2 regions of the Peribacillus sp. NPDC097295 genome follow, and region 2 is predicted to be linked to the other one. Evidence: riboswitches for the same ligand, from Rfam matches in the RefSeq annotation. Region 2 holds a riboswitch; the other holds the start of a gene.
The links. Region 2 has a riboswitch for cyclic di-GMP ahead of ACIQXN_RS19215 (pyridoxal phosphate-dependent decarboxylase family protein). Riboswitches for the same ligand answer to the same signal wherever they lie in the genome.
Positions count from the first base shown of each region.

Region 1: another riboswitch for cyclic di-GMP. It lies ahead of ACIQXN_RS04820 (anti-repressor SinI family protein); the one in region 2 lies ahead of ACIQXN_RS19215 (pyridoxal phosphate-dependent decarboxylase family protein).

Region 1 covers NZ_JBIWCW010000002.1:331,629-339,851, forward strand. Annotated here, with positions in the region: gene ACIQXN_RS04785 (hypothetical protein) at 1-1,299, shown strand, start outside; gene flaG (flagellar protein FlaG) at 1,514-1,876, shown strand; gene ACIQXN_RS04795 (flagellar hook-associated protein 2) at 1,888-3,381, shown strand; gene fliS (flagellar export chaperone FliS) at 3,405-3,806, shown strand; gene fliT (flagellar protein FliT) at 3,806-4,150, shown strand; gene hpf (ribosome hibernation-promoting factor, HPF/YfiA family) at 4,408-4,962, shown strand; gene ACIQXN_RS04815 (hypothetical protein) at 5,310-5,507, shown strand; cyclic di-GMP riboswitch class I at 5,655-5,741, shown strand; gene ACIQXN_RS04820 (anti-repressor SinI family protein) at 5,774-5,902, shown strand; gene ACIQXN_RS04825 (helix-turn-helix domain-containing protein) at 5,993-6,313, opposite strand; gene secA (preprotein translocase subunit SecA) at 6,732-8,223, shown strand, end outside.
Region 2 covers NZ_JBIWCW010000019.1:47,601-55,823, reverse strand. Annotated here, with positions in the region: gene ACIQXN_RS19230 (GTP-binding protein) at 1-1,668, opposite strand, end outside; gene ACIQXN_RS19225 (class I SAM-dependent methyltransferase) at 1,907-2,638, shown strand; gene ACIQXN_RS19220 (sporulation protein) at 2,697-3,446, opposite strand; cyclic di-GMP riboswitch class I at 3,881-3,970, shown strand; gene ACIQXN_RS19215 (pyridoxal phosphate-dependent decarboxylase family protein) at 4,157-5,800, shown strand; gene ACIQXN_RS19210 (methyl-accepting chemotaxis protein) at 5,790-7,481, shown strand; gene ACIQXN_RS19205 (hypothetical protein) at 7,671-7,829, opposite strand; gene ACIQXN_RS19200 (class I SAM-dependent methyltransferase) at 8,106-8,223, shown strand, end outside.

The sequences.
Region 1 (8,223 bases), on a different contig from region 2:
ATTGTTGATCCAGACGGGAAAAATAAAAACACCAAATACTCGGTAAAAGTCCTAGCAGGCCAGAATAACTTTCCCTTTATGTATGTAGAGTTGGGTTCCCCGGTAGATTTAGGTTATGCGATGGAGAAAGACAAATTGGGGCTTGACTCCATTAATCCTGCTTCGAAGGAATACAAAGGAAAAGCCATTCCGAATTCAACGGTGAAAGCTTATAGTGTAGATAATGACGACAAGTATACATTGATTGGAGAAACGGTAACTAAAAAAGCAACTAAAGGTTCCACAACGGGTAACTTTTCTATTAAGTTAAAAGAAGCTCAGCCGGGGAAAAATATTAAGATTGTTGTAGAAGATGATGCTTTAAATAGCTACTCTCCTGGTATTATTAAACTTGGGACAATTGACCCTGGCTTTACAGATATGAAAAATGCAGCCGTTGGAAAAGACGTTAGCATCCCTTTTGCCGATAAATCAGGAGCATTACTTACGGCAACCTACCTAGAAGTGACATTAAAAATAAAAAATCTTGAAGATAATTACGAAAAAGCTAAAAGATTAAAGAAAATTTCAAAAGGTGCAGATGGAAAGATTTCAGGGGATTATAAGGTTGCAAGCGGGAAAATTACCATCAGTAATCAAACTATCTTGACATTCTTAAAAGAGAATCAAGAAAATTTCGAAAGTGATATAAATTTCACGATTATTGTTAAAGCTACAGGCTTTAAAGATTCAATTGTTGTTCAAGCTATTAAGGCCACTAATGCACCAGCATTAACTGCTTCAGTAGCAAAAGCCTCAATAGAGGGCACTCAATTGAAAGCATCACCAACTAAAAAAACAGAGAATAAAATTTACTATAAAGTTTCTTCAGTTTCAATAGATCCCCCTAAGTTATATTCTAAGGTGTACTTAACAAATTTACGCTCATTACCAACAAGTCCAATTGATATTACAGGTGTAGATGCAACCACCAATAAATACTTAGGTGTTTATGAATTAGACGGTGATAGAGTGGTTAAGTTCAAACAACTAACACTAACTGAAAAGAATATCAAACCGCCAACCAAAGTTATTCTTTCAAATGACTCCCTAACTGGTCTAATTGCTGGTGATGGAAAAATTTTAGGGTTAACGAATACAAAGAAATACAAGGTAGTGGTTGATAGTAAAAGTTACGGTGTGAAAGCTGACGGAACATTAGGTGTGGACATTTCCGAGACAGCACCATTATCGGTAACTGAGATTACTGGATTGATAAATGGGAAAATATATAAGGTTGAGTTAGTGGAAGAACCATAAATAATAAAATAATTAAACATTAGCAATAGAAGTATTCATTAATTAGAAGTAGCTACTTAATATTTTGGTATGGTGCAGATCCTAGATTTTAGCTAGGGTCTTTTTCAACCTAATCTGATAATCGCTAAATCTACATAACCCCATTTCAATCACTAAATATAAACCGGCAAATACCGATATAAAAAGTAAAGATATCTTATTGGGGGAAAAAGTGATGTTGGAGAGTTTATCGACGAATATTCTTTCCTCGCAACTTAGAACAGCAATTTCAGAGGGAATCAGTACGTATTATCAGAGAGAGCTCAATACAGTCGCATATTCAGAACAAAGCGTAGAGACGAATGACAAGCCAACAAAGGAAAAGGTTCAGGAGGTAACTGAGAGTCTAAATACCTTTCTAAACCCGGCACATACAGCTGTTCGGTTTGAATATCATGAAAAACTGGACGAGTATTATGTCAAGGTCGTTGATGACGTTACGAATGAAACAATTAGAGAAATTCCTCCAAAAAAGCTTCTGGACTTTTATGCGGCAATGACGGAATTTGTCGGGATAATGGTCGACGAAAAAATATAAGCGGGTGATGAATGATGGTACGTGTCAGTGGATTAGCGAGTGGAATGGATATAGATGAAATAGTGAAAAGTATGATGCAGGCAGAACGAGTGCCTTTGGATAAATTAACGCAGAAGAAACAATATTCTGAGTGGCAACGGGATGATTATCGATCGGTCAATACAGCCTTATCTGAATTGGATACACTAATACGCGATGGAGTGGGGAAACAATCTTCATTTATAAAAAAGACGGTAACAATTTCTAACCAGAATGCGATTGGCATTAAAAATATAAATTCAACTACAGATTTTGCTGGAACGATAGAAGTACAGAATTTAGCGGTTGCGGCTACTATGAAAAACCATACTTCACTTTCCCTTGATCCTAAAGCCAAGGTTTTAGCTGAAGGAGAAGCCGAAAAAGATATTTATATCCAGGCAATTGATAAAAATGGGGAACTAGGCGAGAAAAAAAAAATCACCATTGCTGCTGAAGATACTCTAGATAGCCTAATTTCTAAAATTAATTCTAATACTGAGGTTACTGCTTTCTATGATAAGCAATCCGGTCAAATGTCATTCACAGCAAAAAATACCGGCGATATTGTGAGTAATGCAGAAATCATATTAACCGGAGACTTTTTTACGGAGACTCTAAAGATGGATGCAGATAATGACAAAGCAAAAGAAAAATCAAACGGAACGAGTGGGATAAATGCGACCCTTACCTACAATGGACTAGAAATCACAAGAAGTTCGAATGTTTTCAATCTTAATGGTGCTGAATTCACTTTGAAAGATAAGACGGATGGCCCGGTCACTTTCTCTTCCAAACCTGATGTGGACACCATTTTAGATACGGTCACTCAGTTCGTGAACAAATACAATGAAATCATCAAAAAAGTCCAAGACAAGACTAGTGAAACGAAATATCGCTCGTACACGCCCCTTACAACGGAGCAAAAGAAGGCCATGACCGAGGATGAAGTGAAGCTTTGGGAGGAAAAGGCGAAGAGTGGGACGTTGAAAAATGATTCAACGCTAAAAAGTCTTCTGACGACGATGCGGTCTTCCCTTTATACGTCAGTAGACGGTGTAACAGGAAACAACAATTTAAGTAAGCTAGGGATCACCACAACTAAGAATTACTTAGAAGGTGGTAAATTAACCATTGACGAGGATAATTTGCGTAAGGCCATTTCTGAAGATCCGAATGCGATTTATAATTTGTTCATGAAAGAGGGGAATGGTGTCGATAAAAGTTCACAAGGTCTGGCACGTCGTCTGCGTACTGATATCCAATCATCCATGAAGGTGATTACAGAAAAAGCCGGTAAGGCTGGGTATGTAAATAATAATTTCACCATCGGGAAATCAATCAATGGATTGGATACAAGAATCTCCGCATTCGAGGCAAAGTTAATCAAACTTGAAACTCGTTACTATAATCAGTTCACAGCCATGGAGAAAGCGATATCGAAAGCTAATAGTCAAAGTTCCAGTTTATCGCAATATTTTAGTTAAGTAAGAAAGGAAGAATAAAAGAAATGGCCATTAATAATCCATACCAGTCCTATCAACAAAATTCAGTGAATACAGCGTCTCCGGGAGAGCTTACACTTATGCTTTATAACGGATGCCTGAAGTTCATTCTACTTGGTAAAAAAGCCATTGAAGCGGGTAAAATCGAAGAGAAGAATATGAATCTCATAAAGGCGCAAAACATCATTCATGAATTGATGGTGACCTTGAACATGGATGTTGCTGTCTCGAAAGATTTGATGAGCCTCTATGATTATATGAACCGACGCCTGATTGACGCGAATTTGAAGAATGACATTGTTGCTCTAGAAGAAGTCGAAGGTCTTGTTACCGACTTCCGTAACACGTGGAAAGAAGCGATTCAGTTGAACCGTCAAAAACAATTCGTCCAAAGTGGTCAAGTCTGATGATGCTTCAACATTTTCATGATGTAACTAGAGAACTGCTAACCGTATTGCAAGACAAGAAGATTGTCGAACGCGATGACCGAATCACTAGAATAACAGAGTTGCTTGAGCGGCGTGAAGAGTTCCTTTCGCACATCAAGCCGCCTTTTTCTGATGAAGAGCTCCAACTGGGGCGTCAATCCATGCTTCTGAATCAGCAGGTCGATCAATTGTTGGTGCTCCAAAAGCAAGAGATACAGCGAGATATAAAGGAACTGAATCAGAAGAAGAAATCTTCGAATAAATATACGAATCCTTACGAGAACCTTGCCACTGATGGCATGTTCTATGATAAAAAGAATTAATCCGTTACCCTAACCGTTTGAATTTCAAACGGTTTTTGTGTATATTTTTTTCTAAAAATTATGTAAATTGCGATGGCTAATTTTTTCATTATTGGGGAGTGTTTGTTATAATAGAACTAAGGTAGACATCAACCTTTTTCAAACCTTCCGACAATTGTTTCATAATTTCGACATATTTCATGATGTGTTTCTAAAGGAGACCGGAGGGGTATTGTAGAATCTAACTGTATAGTCTTAATTTAAGGAGGACTCACTTTATGAATTACAACGTACGCGGTGAAAACATTGAGGTAACTCCAGCAATTCGAGAATACGTCGAAAAGAAAATTGGCAAGTTAGAAAGATATTTTAACAATACGCCAGATGCAAATGTGCTAGTGAATTTGAAAGTGAACAACAATACGTCTAAGGTCGAAGTGACGATTCCCATGCAGAATTTGGTTCTTCGCGCTGAAGAGGAAAATGCGGACATGTATGCCGCAATTGATTTGATTAATGACAAGCTTGAACGCCAAATTCGTAAACATAAAACGAAGGTCAATCGTAAATTCCGCAATAACTTATCAAATACTCCAGAGGCATTCGCTTTTGCTACAGAACTAGATGAAGTGGATGAATTCGAGGATGACAGTGATATTGAAGTGGTCCGTAACAAGCGCTTTGATTTGAAGCCGATGGACAGTGAAGAGGCGATTCTGCAAATGAATATGCTTGGTCACAGCTTTTTCGTCTACACGAATGCGGATACTAATACAACCAATGTCGTGTATCGCCGTAAAGATGGACGATACGGATTAATAGAACCAAGTTAATTGAATAGTAGAATTAACCAAGCGCCGCCCACATTTCTGGGCGGTGCTTTTTAGTGTATCTATCTTTTTTCTATTTATCAATATCAGTATAGGTATAAGGTTACATAGTTAATTACCAAAAGCGAAACTAAATCAATGAATCAGCCCTTGTCATCCTAGGTGTTCTCAATAAAATAATAGGCAAAGTAAATATAGCTTATTTTCTTAATAATGAACATTTATTGTTCTTTTTCAAGAAAAATAGCATTTTGTACCCATTTCTCTACTCCCTTAATTTGTCATATAATTGGCTTATAGGTTCTTTAAAACGAACGGTTATTAAATTTAGGTGCAGAGGGGATGGAAGGTTGTTTCGGAAAAATTGCCATACATGTAATAGGGCTTCGTTTAGTAGTTCGGAAAGTGGTAACTGGCTTTGTCCGACCTGCGGCGAAGATTTGACCGTGCTAAAAGCCTTTGATGCGTTATCGATGGAGCGGATTAATATGTCTCATCGCCTGAATGAAAAGAGCAAGGTCTTTTATTTTATAAATAAACGAACTTGATATTACTATGCACTTAATTTTCTAAATATTGTTACTATTTGTCGATAAAAATTTCATTATTTTAGTTAGGTGGCGACATAAACTAGCAACATATGTAGGGTGTATTCCCTATAATAAGATTGTAAACCATGTATTTAGTAATATTTATCCTGACAAAGGCAAACTTATCGAAAGGTGGGGGCGCAAAGGCACAGGTCTAAGGCTGTAAGTGGCTATGATGGCTGGTCTGCCTGAAATACAAGGTAGTATTTTAGGAGGTTAATAAAATGATTACAGCTGAAATGGATCAAGAGTGGATGACGTTGATTTTAGAGGCAAAAAGCTTGGGATTGACGAAAGAGGAGATTCGTGATTATTTTGCGCAGGAATCATTGAAGGAGAATCACGAAAAATGAAAAAGATGTGGAAAGCATCCCCATAAACAGTAAAGGATCATCGCTGTTTATGGGGATGCTTTTGTTCTGCTTAAATAGATTGGTATTATGCTATTCGTTATTCTTTTTCCATTTGTTAAATTCAATGAATTCTCGGAATTGTTGTTTTGAAACGCCTGAATGCATGGCATCTTCAACGATTTTTATCCAGTCGGTATCCAGGATTTCCTTGTTGGGGGCATCGTAAAGAAGGGCATCAACAGGAACATGAAGCACTGCAGAAATCTTTTCCAGAAATTGAATGGAAGGATTCGTTTGTAAGTTCCGTTCGAGCGAACTTAAGTAAGACTTGGCTACGCCGGCTTTTTCGGCTAGTTCAGTCATCGACATTTTCTTTTCTTCCCGCAGCTTTTTAACACGCTCACCGATCATCATTACCACCTCGAAACTAGTTCTATTTATCCCGCAGAATGAGCTTTTCTAACCCACTTACCATGTCTTCTATTACCAGGTTTATTGGCTAAAGGCATCAATTGTCTATTAAAGAATCTACTAAATTAGTAGTTGAGATATATAGCCTTTTATAAAGACTAGCAGTGTAAACATGGGTTCTTACACTATGTATTTTAAATCTTCCCTCTATTTTAACAGTTTTTGCCCTGTTTTATCCATTGTTTTTCGCAAGAAGTGATTTCTGACCCATAAGGGATTGAGTGACATGAAGTTGTACCTCAAGAATAGAAGTGGTAAAATTAACACTAGACTATCATCGGCAGAAGGTGTGTTCCTTCTTACTTATATGAATGAACGATATTGAATGATCATTTTCCCAATAGAGGAGCGTTAATGAATGCTTAATATATTAAATAAAGTTTTTGATCCGAATAAGCGAGAACTTAAGCGGTTAGAGAAAGTGGCAGATCAGGTAGAAGCGCTGGCGGATGAAATGGCTGGGTTGTCGGACGAGAAGCTGGCTGCCAAAACGGAAGAGTTCAAGACACGTTATCAAAACGGGGAAACCGTGGATGATTTGTTGGTGGAGGCTTTTGCGGTTGTACGTGAAGGAGCAAAACGGGCCCTTGGCATGTATCCATTCCGCGTTCAAATCATGGGTGGTGCGTCCCTTCATGATGGTAATATATCTGAAATGAAAACAGGTGAAGGTAAAACGTTGACTTCAACCCTGCCTGTTTATTTAAATGCGATTACTGGTAAAGGCGTACATGTCGTGACCGTCAATGAATACCTGGCGCAACGTGATGCGAATGAAATGGGCGTTTTATACAATTTCCTCGGGTTGTCTGTCGGCTTGAATTTGAACAGTCATTCTAAAGAAGAGAAACAAGAAGCGTACAATGCGGATATTACGTATAGCACGAATAATGAATTAGGTTTCGATTACTTGCGTGACAATATGGTGTTATATAAAGAACAAATGGTACAGCGACCTTTGCATTATGCGGTCATCGATGAAGTCGATTCTATCTTGGTCGATGAAGCGAGAACGCCATTGATCATTTCGGGTGCGGCACAAAAATCAGCCCAGCTCTATATCCAGGCGAATGCGTTCGTACGTACCCTGAAAAAAGATACGGATTACACATATGATGAGAAAACGAAAGGCGTTCAGTTGACTGAAGAAGGCATGAACAGGGCGGAAAGAGCGTTCAATATCGATAATTTATTCGATATCACGCATGTGACCTTGAACCATCATATCAATCAGGCATTGAAAGCACATGTTGCCATGCACCTGGATGTGGATTATGTGGTCCAAGACGGTGAGATTGTCATCGTTGACCAGTTTACGGGCCGTTTAATGAAAGGTCGCCGTTACAGTGAAGGTCTTCATCAGGCCATTGAAGCAAAAGAAGGGCTTGAAATTCAGAATGAAAGCATGACCCTTGCGACGATCACCTTCCAGAACTACTTCAGGATGTATGAAAAGCTGTCTGGTATGACGGGGACGGCTAAGACGGAAGAAGAGGAATTCCGTAACATCTATAATATGAATGTTATCGCGATTCCTACTAACCGGGATATCGTCCGGGATGACCGCCCAGATCTTATTTATGCGTCAATGGACGGGAAATTCAAAGCAGTCGTGGAAGATATTGCGGAGCGTCATGAAAAAGGACAGCCAGTACTAGTTGGTACAGTCGCCATTGAGACTTCGGAAATCATCTCCAATTATTTAACGAAAAAAGGCATTCCTCATAACGTGTTGAATGCGAAGAACCATGAGCGTGAAGCAGAAATCATCTTGAATGCGGGGAATAAAGGCGCGGTTACGATCGCTACGAATATGGCCGGACGTGGTACGGATATCAAGCTAGGCGAAG
Region 2 (8,223 bases):
ATCGAAAGTTCCGTGTGCCTGTTGAATATCAGATAGTACACGACCCATCTGATCCAGGACCACTTTAATTTTAAACTGATAAAAAGGCTCCAGCAGGATGTTTTCTACTTTTTCCAACCCTTGCCTTAATGCTCGATATGTAGCTTCTCTAAAATCCCCACCTGATGTATGTTTATTGTGAGCTCTTCCTGTCAGTAGTGTAACCTGTATATCGGTAATTGGAGCGCCCGTTAGTAAACCATGATGTTCTCGTTCAAAGAGATGATGACGAATTACATTTTGAATGCCAACGGTGAGATCATCAGCATGACATGCATTCTCGAATGTAATGCCACTATTTCTTTCTCCCGGCTTCAATTGGAGATGGACTTCTGCATAGTGTCCTAAAGGCTCAAAATGCCCGTATCCTATAGCTCCTGTTGCAATCGTTTCTTTATAAAGGATTTCTGGTTTTTCAAATGAGATATTTAATAGGAAACGTTCCTTGACCAACTGTACCAAGACTTCTAACTGTATAGTCCCCATAACGGATATGTGAATTTCTTGTGAGCGTTCTTCCCATGATACATCCAAGGAAGGATCTTCAACATTCAACGTTTGAAAATGGCGCAATGCTTCTTTAATATTTATCGTAGGTTCAAATGTAACTTTCGACTTTAACGTCGGTACCATTTCATATATAATTTTCTCTTTTAACGCACCTAGACCGTCACCGATTGAAGTCACTGATAAACCTGTCACCGCAAAGAGTTCCCCTGCCCCAACCTGATTGACGTTTTTGAACGTACTGCCATTATAGGCGCGTATTTGTGTGACTTTTTCGGAAATTGAATCTTCTGCTTTTCCATACTCGATTTCATCTCGGACTTTTAAAGTTCCGCTCAAGGCTTTGATAAAAGTGATTCTCGTCCCATTTTCATCATGCCGAATTTTATAGACACGCCCAGCAAATGGTTCTTGATTTCGATAGTCGGTGGCAGTTAACTGATCTATTTTTTCCAAAAAACTTTCTACTCCAACCCCTTGAAGAGCTGAACCACAGGCAAGAGGAAACAATTTATTATCACGAATCAAATCTTTCATCGTAGTAAGCCACGAATCTTTGTCATAACCGTGGTCTATATAGGTCTCCAGCAGAGATTCATTACGTTCAGCGACAAACTCAACAAGCTCTTCTTTCATTTCACCATGTACGAAAGAATCTGTGATGTTACAGACATCCTTAGTCAAATTCAGTTGAATATCTTTGATCACTGTATCCACATCCGCACCTACACGGTCGATTTTATTGATGAAGAAGAACGTGGGTACATGATGTTTTCTCAGAAGTTCCCAAACCGTTTCCGTATGCCCTTCTATCCCTTCCACTGCACTGACAATGATGATTGCATAATCCATCACCTGAATGCTCCGTTCCATCTCTGGGGAAAAATCGACATGGCCCGGGGTATCAATTAAATAATAATTTGAATCATGGTAAGTAAACCTGGCTTGATCCGCAAACACTGTAATCCCTCGCTGCCTCTCGATGTCATGGCTATCAAGGAAAGAATTCTGGTGATCAACGCGCCCCCTTTGTTTAATGCTATTCATGCTATAAAGAAGCTGTTCGGAAAATGTTGTTTTCCCAGCATCTACATGCGCTAAAATCCCAATCGTCTTATTCATTTTTTTGCCTTCTTCCATGGAGTTCACTCAAAACATCCATATCTGTTTTTTTATCCTTCATTCAATAAAGAGTATACTCTAAAATCAACTTATCTCCCTATATTATAACCGTCCCGCTCATAGGGTTACTTTGATGTAACACGTTACCGTATACAAATATATTGAAGCTGAATGTAGTCACTCTTTCATTTTAAAGCATAAAATAAATGTGTGACTACAGCAAAGGAGTTAAAAAGTTATGCATCAATCATATCTTGACGCCTTAGCCTTCTATGGAATCGAAGGTGCTCATCCAGGTGGTTTCGACTTGACAATAAGCATCCTTATGAACGAAAGAATTGACCCGCTTACTACAATTCTGGATGCAGGATGTGGGATGGGCCAAACATCGCAATTCTTGGCAGAAACCTTTAATTGTGGCGTTTATGCAGTGGATAATCATCCACAGATGGTTAAACGCGCAGCCAAGCGATTTCACCAAGCGCAGTTACCCATTCAGGTTTTTATCGGCTCCTTAGAAGAATTACCGTTTCCCGCAAACCACTTTGACTACATCATAGCGGAATCCACTACAGGTTTTACCGATATCAAAAAATCCCTTGCTGAATATTTCAGGGTGCTAAAACCTGGGGGTATCTTGATTTCGATTGATATGACAGCGGAGATTACATTGCGTCCCAACTTGAAGAATGAATTGATGGATTTCTATAAACTAAAAAACATCCCGACTGAAGCGGAATGGGTAAGTGCCATCAGAGAACAAGGCTTTAAAAAAACGGAAATCCTTCATTCTAGTACAGTTTTAGAGGAGTTAAAAAAATATTCTGCTGCCAACCAACGCACAAGCAACTCAACGGTTTTCAAGGGAACTTTAAATGATATCATCAAAAAACATTATCGTCTTATGCTCACTCATGGAAATAGTCTTGGTTACCGGGTGTTTAGGGCGAGCAAGGCATATCCATATTAGCCCCAGATAGAGCCCTTGTTGTGAAAAAAACACCTAGTAGATTACTAGGTGTCTCCAGTCAGCTATATTTATTGATTAGTTCATTCAATAATTCTTTCAATCTTGGGACATCGCTCGTTCCGTATGAAAAACGCACATGGCTCTCATCCATATCAAACATTTCTGCAAGATAGCCGCCTTTTTTATCTACTTGAATAATGGCATCAACTCGATCTTCAGAAATAAAGAACACCGCTTCCAATTCATCTAATCGACCTCTAAATGGTCCACTTGTTGGTACAAACTCAAACTCTTGTGCGAACGGTAGTCTTCCTCGAAGATAACCTGGTGCTTTTTTAGCTTCCGTCTTACGTAAACGGAAACCAAGGCTTTTCACTGATAGCAAAAAGGCATTTACAAGCGGATGCGGTTGAATCTCGATATAATCCCGATCTTGTGGGTCAATTGACATACTTATATCTAATCCAGTCTGTAGCCACACATTGGTCTTTCCAGTCGTGATAGGCACATCGTTAGGTATGGAAATACTAAATGGAATGCTTTTAGACTCATTAGGATTAATAACAAAAGAATCCAACAATTTATACTTTCCTAATACTGCATCATTTTCATGATTTCCATCATCCGATTCAATCGTATAGTTACAAAAGACGGAAAGATAAACCTCATCAATCCTTTGTTCTACTTGCCCTCCTTGAATTTCCACTATTCCTTCTAGTAATTCTCCAGGAATAAAATTCGTTTTATATAATTTTGTATCCACTTTAGCTGAACCCATTCCAATTGAACTCAGTAGCTTCTTTAACATATACACGACCTCCAATTTTCACCTTATGAATAAAATGTAACATAGGAGAAAAATACTAACCACCAATAAATTATGTTTTATATTATTAATTTGCTTTCTTTCATAATCAAATAGGTTGCTGACTATTCATTCACTTTTTATTAATTCTTTTATCTTTTAGATTATTTTTATCCTATACCATAATTCTCCGTATTTTTTAATATATTCATATAGTTTCTAAAGCTAACTGTCTTCTACTCTCCAATCCTCAAATCTTTCTCACTTGGAATAATTTTTAAACATGCCAAAACTAATTCCCTTTATTTCCACCTTTTAATAGCCCTTTCTTTGTTATGAAAATTATTGTTAAATTTTACTAGTAATTTTTTTTAAATAAGTTCTCAACAATACAAAATGAGTGACGATATATACACATGAGGAATTTGTTTTCTTAACATAACTATAGGCAAACTCATTGAAAGGTGAGGGCGCAAAGCCACAGGTCTAAGGGGGAATTGGAATTCTATGGCGGCTGGGTTGCGATATATCTTCTTTAATAGGTATAGTACTTAACAGTCTCATCTAAATAGATTTTTTAATGAACTTTTTTAGTTAGGATTTCCTATTTCTTAAATAGCCATATTTTTTTTTGCATTTAAATGTATCACGTAGGCTATAAGAACTAATATTATTTATAATTTAAGTACCTATTTGGAGGAGAAACTATGAATATGAAAGACGTACAACACCTATTTCCAAGTGAAGATGGTAATCAATTTGAACAGGTAACATTTTTATCCTATATAGAAAAAGTCATTATGGCCATCGACAGCTCGAAAGATCCAAATAAGTCAACTTTAGGACCTATCCTGGAAAAGAGCGATGACTTTTATAAAGATATTATTGAAAATGAAAAAACGCCAAATACCGGCCTTGAGATGGATCTGGTATTGGACGAACTCATAAAACTTACAAAAGGTCATCCTTATCATACTCGGAATTTTGTCACGAACGTTTTACCTATGGCCAGCATTCCGGGCATTATTGGCAATTTGACTAACACTCTATTAAACGGAAACAATCTTTGGGATGTATATGGACCGGCTGCTGCTGAAACAGAAGTCAAAGTCATAACCATGATGTCCAAACTCGTTGGATATGATCACACTAAAAGTTGGGGTTATACAACATGGGGTGGCCAAGGAGCGGTATTCAGCGGTCTAAGGGTTGCTGTTGCGAAACAATTTCCGAAAGCAAAAGAAGAAGGTGTTCCCAATAACCTATATTGTTTCGCCTCCGAAAATGCTCACTATAGCTTGTTAAAATCTGTGGAAGCGGTTGGAATCGGAAGCAATCATCTGATCCGTGTTAAAGCTGGGAAAGATCATTCCATGGATATGGAAGATCTGCAAATGAAGCTGGAGGAAACCATCAATAATGGTGGCATTCCTGTTTATATCGTTGCAACGACAGGTACGACTGATTGTTTTGGTATTGATGATGTTCAATCCGTTAAGGCTATAACGACTAAAATGGAAAAAAAATACAACTTAAAACCAATTCACATACATGCCGATTCGGCTTTAGGTGGTTTTTACAGTCTGTTCCGTGAATATGATTTTATACAGAACCCACTTGCCTTTGAAGAAGATGTGTTGAAAGCCCTGAGTGCTATCAATGAACGGATGCAATACCTATATGTAGCTGACAGCCTATGTTTTGACTTTCAAAAACTCGGACAAACACCTTATTTAACTAGTCTATTTTTGGTTAAAAACGGAAGTGATTTAGGTTTACTTGATCTGGAAGAATTCGAGACTCCTTATGTAGGAAACCGTGGCTACGGTAGTTATCATACAGGATATACTTTGGAATGTTCCCGTATGGGAAGCTCAATTGCCATTTATGCAGCGTTACTCTCCTTTGGCGTTGAAGGGTACCAACAGATTCTTGCAAATTATGTCCGAGTCAATCTTGCCTTCAGAAAGAAACTGGCAGCTAGAATTCCCAATATGAGTATTACAAACTCCGAGAACATCGGGCCTATTACTACCATTAGAATATATGAAGATGGAGCTAATTGGGAACTTGAACTGAATGGAGAAGCTACTCATGAACAAATTCAAAAAACAAATGATTTGAATTATGAACTATTTGAAATTCTTGGTGAACATCGAGAAGAAGTATTCTTTGGAGATACGAAAAGACAATGTCTAGTCGATGCTGTCAATTCAGATGAGCGTTTCCCTATCTATGCGGCGAAATTCTTCTCCATTTCCCCTTATACAGAAGTCGAACATTTAGACCACATTGTACAAGCATTTGAAAATGCTGTAGAAAGAATGGAGAAAAAGGAAACTGTATATGTTCTCTAAGGTGAAAAACTCGATACTTATTAAATATATTTTTAGTTTTGTCATTCCTATTGCTGTCTTTTCAATCCTTTTTAGCCTTACCTTGTATTTTTTATCAATGAACATCATCAATCAACATGTCATTGTACAGTTTGAAAAGAGCTTAAAACTGATTGCTGAAGATTCTTTGAAAGACATTGATACTACACTTGTAGAAGGGGCAAACAGCGAGGAAAAAGATAAATACCCGCAACTAAAAACGATTTTAGAAAACTATCAACAAAAGCATAACGTTGAAAATACTTATGTACTTGCAAAAACTGATAGCAAAGAATATATTGTCGCTTTAAGTAATAGCGATGACCATGGTACGGAGTATCCCTTCTCAGATGAAATGAGGAAATCCCTAACTAATGGAACAATCGAATATAGTTCGGTTTATGATGATGAATTCGGCACTCATAAGTCGATTTTCATTCCTTTTGAAGGAACGAACATGATTTTTGGAATAGATATGGATGCTTCTTTTATTAAGGACCTTAAGTCGATGGTTATCACGATTTCCATTGCCTTAACATTTATTTTTGTCGGATTAGGTTTTGTGATTGCTTACGTTATCAGTAAAAAAATCACGAACCCGCTAATCTCCATAAGAAACTACGTGAATGAAGTTGCGGATGGAGATCTATCCATCAAAGAAATGCATATCAATGGAAAAGATGAAATCGCCCAGCTCTCAACAGGAATTCAAAAAATGGTTTTTGATTTAAATGGGCTTATAAACCAAATAGCAGAAAATGCTGAACAGGTGGCCGCTACTTCAGAAGAATTAATGGCCAGTTCGGAAGAAACGAGTCTTTCCGTTTCTCAAGTAACCGAATCCATGCAAGAAGTAGCAACCGGAGCTGAAAATCAATCACATCATATCGAGGAAATGAATAAAAGCGTCTCCCATATATCAAATGGAATGCAACAAATCACCATAAGCGTAAATGACGCGACAGAAAGCTCTGAAAGTGCTTCTGAAATTGCAATAAACGGCAATAAGATCATAGAATCATCTGTCGAAAAAATGAACGTTACGTATCATACGATTAAGAAAACGTCTGATATCGTTCATCAATTAAGTGATTACACGAAGGAAATTGGCGATATTGTGACACTCATAACTCAAATTACCGATCAAACGAACCTGCTAGCTTTGAATGCGTCCATTGAAGCTGCAAGAGCTGGGGAGCATGGTAAAGGATTCGCTGTTGTTGCAGGTGAAGTTCGTAAACTAGCTGATCAATCGAAAAATGCTGCGAATGAAATTAGTAGCAGGATTGAAACGATTAAACTTGAGTCAAACAATGCAGTTGAATCTATGTCTATAGGATACGACTCACTGAAAGAAGGACTCTCGACTTTCGAGAAGGCTGGTCAGGCTTTTGGAAATATTTTAAACTCAGTGGACGGTGTAAGTAATAAAATCCTAGCCATAAATAGTTCGATAGAAGACATGAACAAGGGTATGCAAAATATATCCAACTCAATGGAAGAATTAAGTGCTATCTCCACTCAATCTTCAGGAAATGTTCAAAATGTCGCTGCCGCTTCAGAAGAGCAGACTGCAACAATACAAGAAATTGCTGCATCTTCCAATAATCTTGCCAATATGGCTGGAGTTTTACGTGAAGCTGTTCAGAAATTCAGACTATAAAAGAATACCTTTTACAAATGAAATGATCCCTCCTAATAATAGTGTGTTTGATACTACTATTAGGAGGGATTTTATTATTGGAATTCAGGAACCCCTTGTAAAGTTGTAGCTCCTCTTTTTCCGACAAGTAAATTCAAAAGAAAAAACCTGCGGCCAATGCCTATCAGGTTTTTTGATAAATCTCGTAAATCACCAAAGAAATGCAAGAAAGATTAGCGAAGCTATTGCTCCAAAGGCGAATCCAGAAGCCGCTCCCCATCCAAACCCTCCATAATATCCACCATAACCAAATCCTCCAAGGTTGCCCCGGTTATCAAGTGGGCGGATGTAAACTCTGTTTGGTGTCACCCTATGAATGATTCCCCTATGAACAGTTCCTCTATTTGTACGGATTTCCACCGGTCTCCCGATTCCTTGGCTGCACTTATTAAAATAGTTTTGATTGTTGTATCCCATATTTTTTAAAAACACTCCCCTTATATTCGATTCTACATGATATGCATAAGGGGACTAGCTTGCGTAGATAAACACCCACTAAGTTTTAAAAGCATTTTTATTTATTCTATCCTCTTTTGCTTCCATGACATACTATAAATCAATTACATGGCAAAGGAGACAAAAGAAATGAACCTTTCTTATCAAGACGCGTTAGCCTTCTATGAATTGGAAGGTGCTCATCCAGGTGGTTTCGAGCTGACCAAAAGTCTTTTGAAAAATGAAGAAATTGATGAACATGATACTA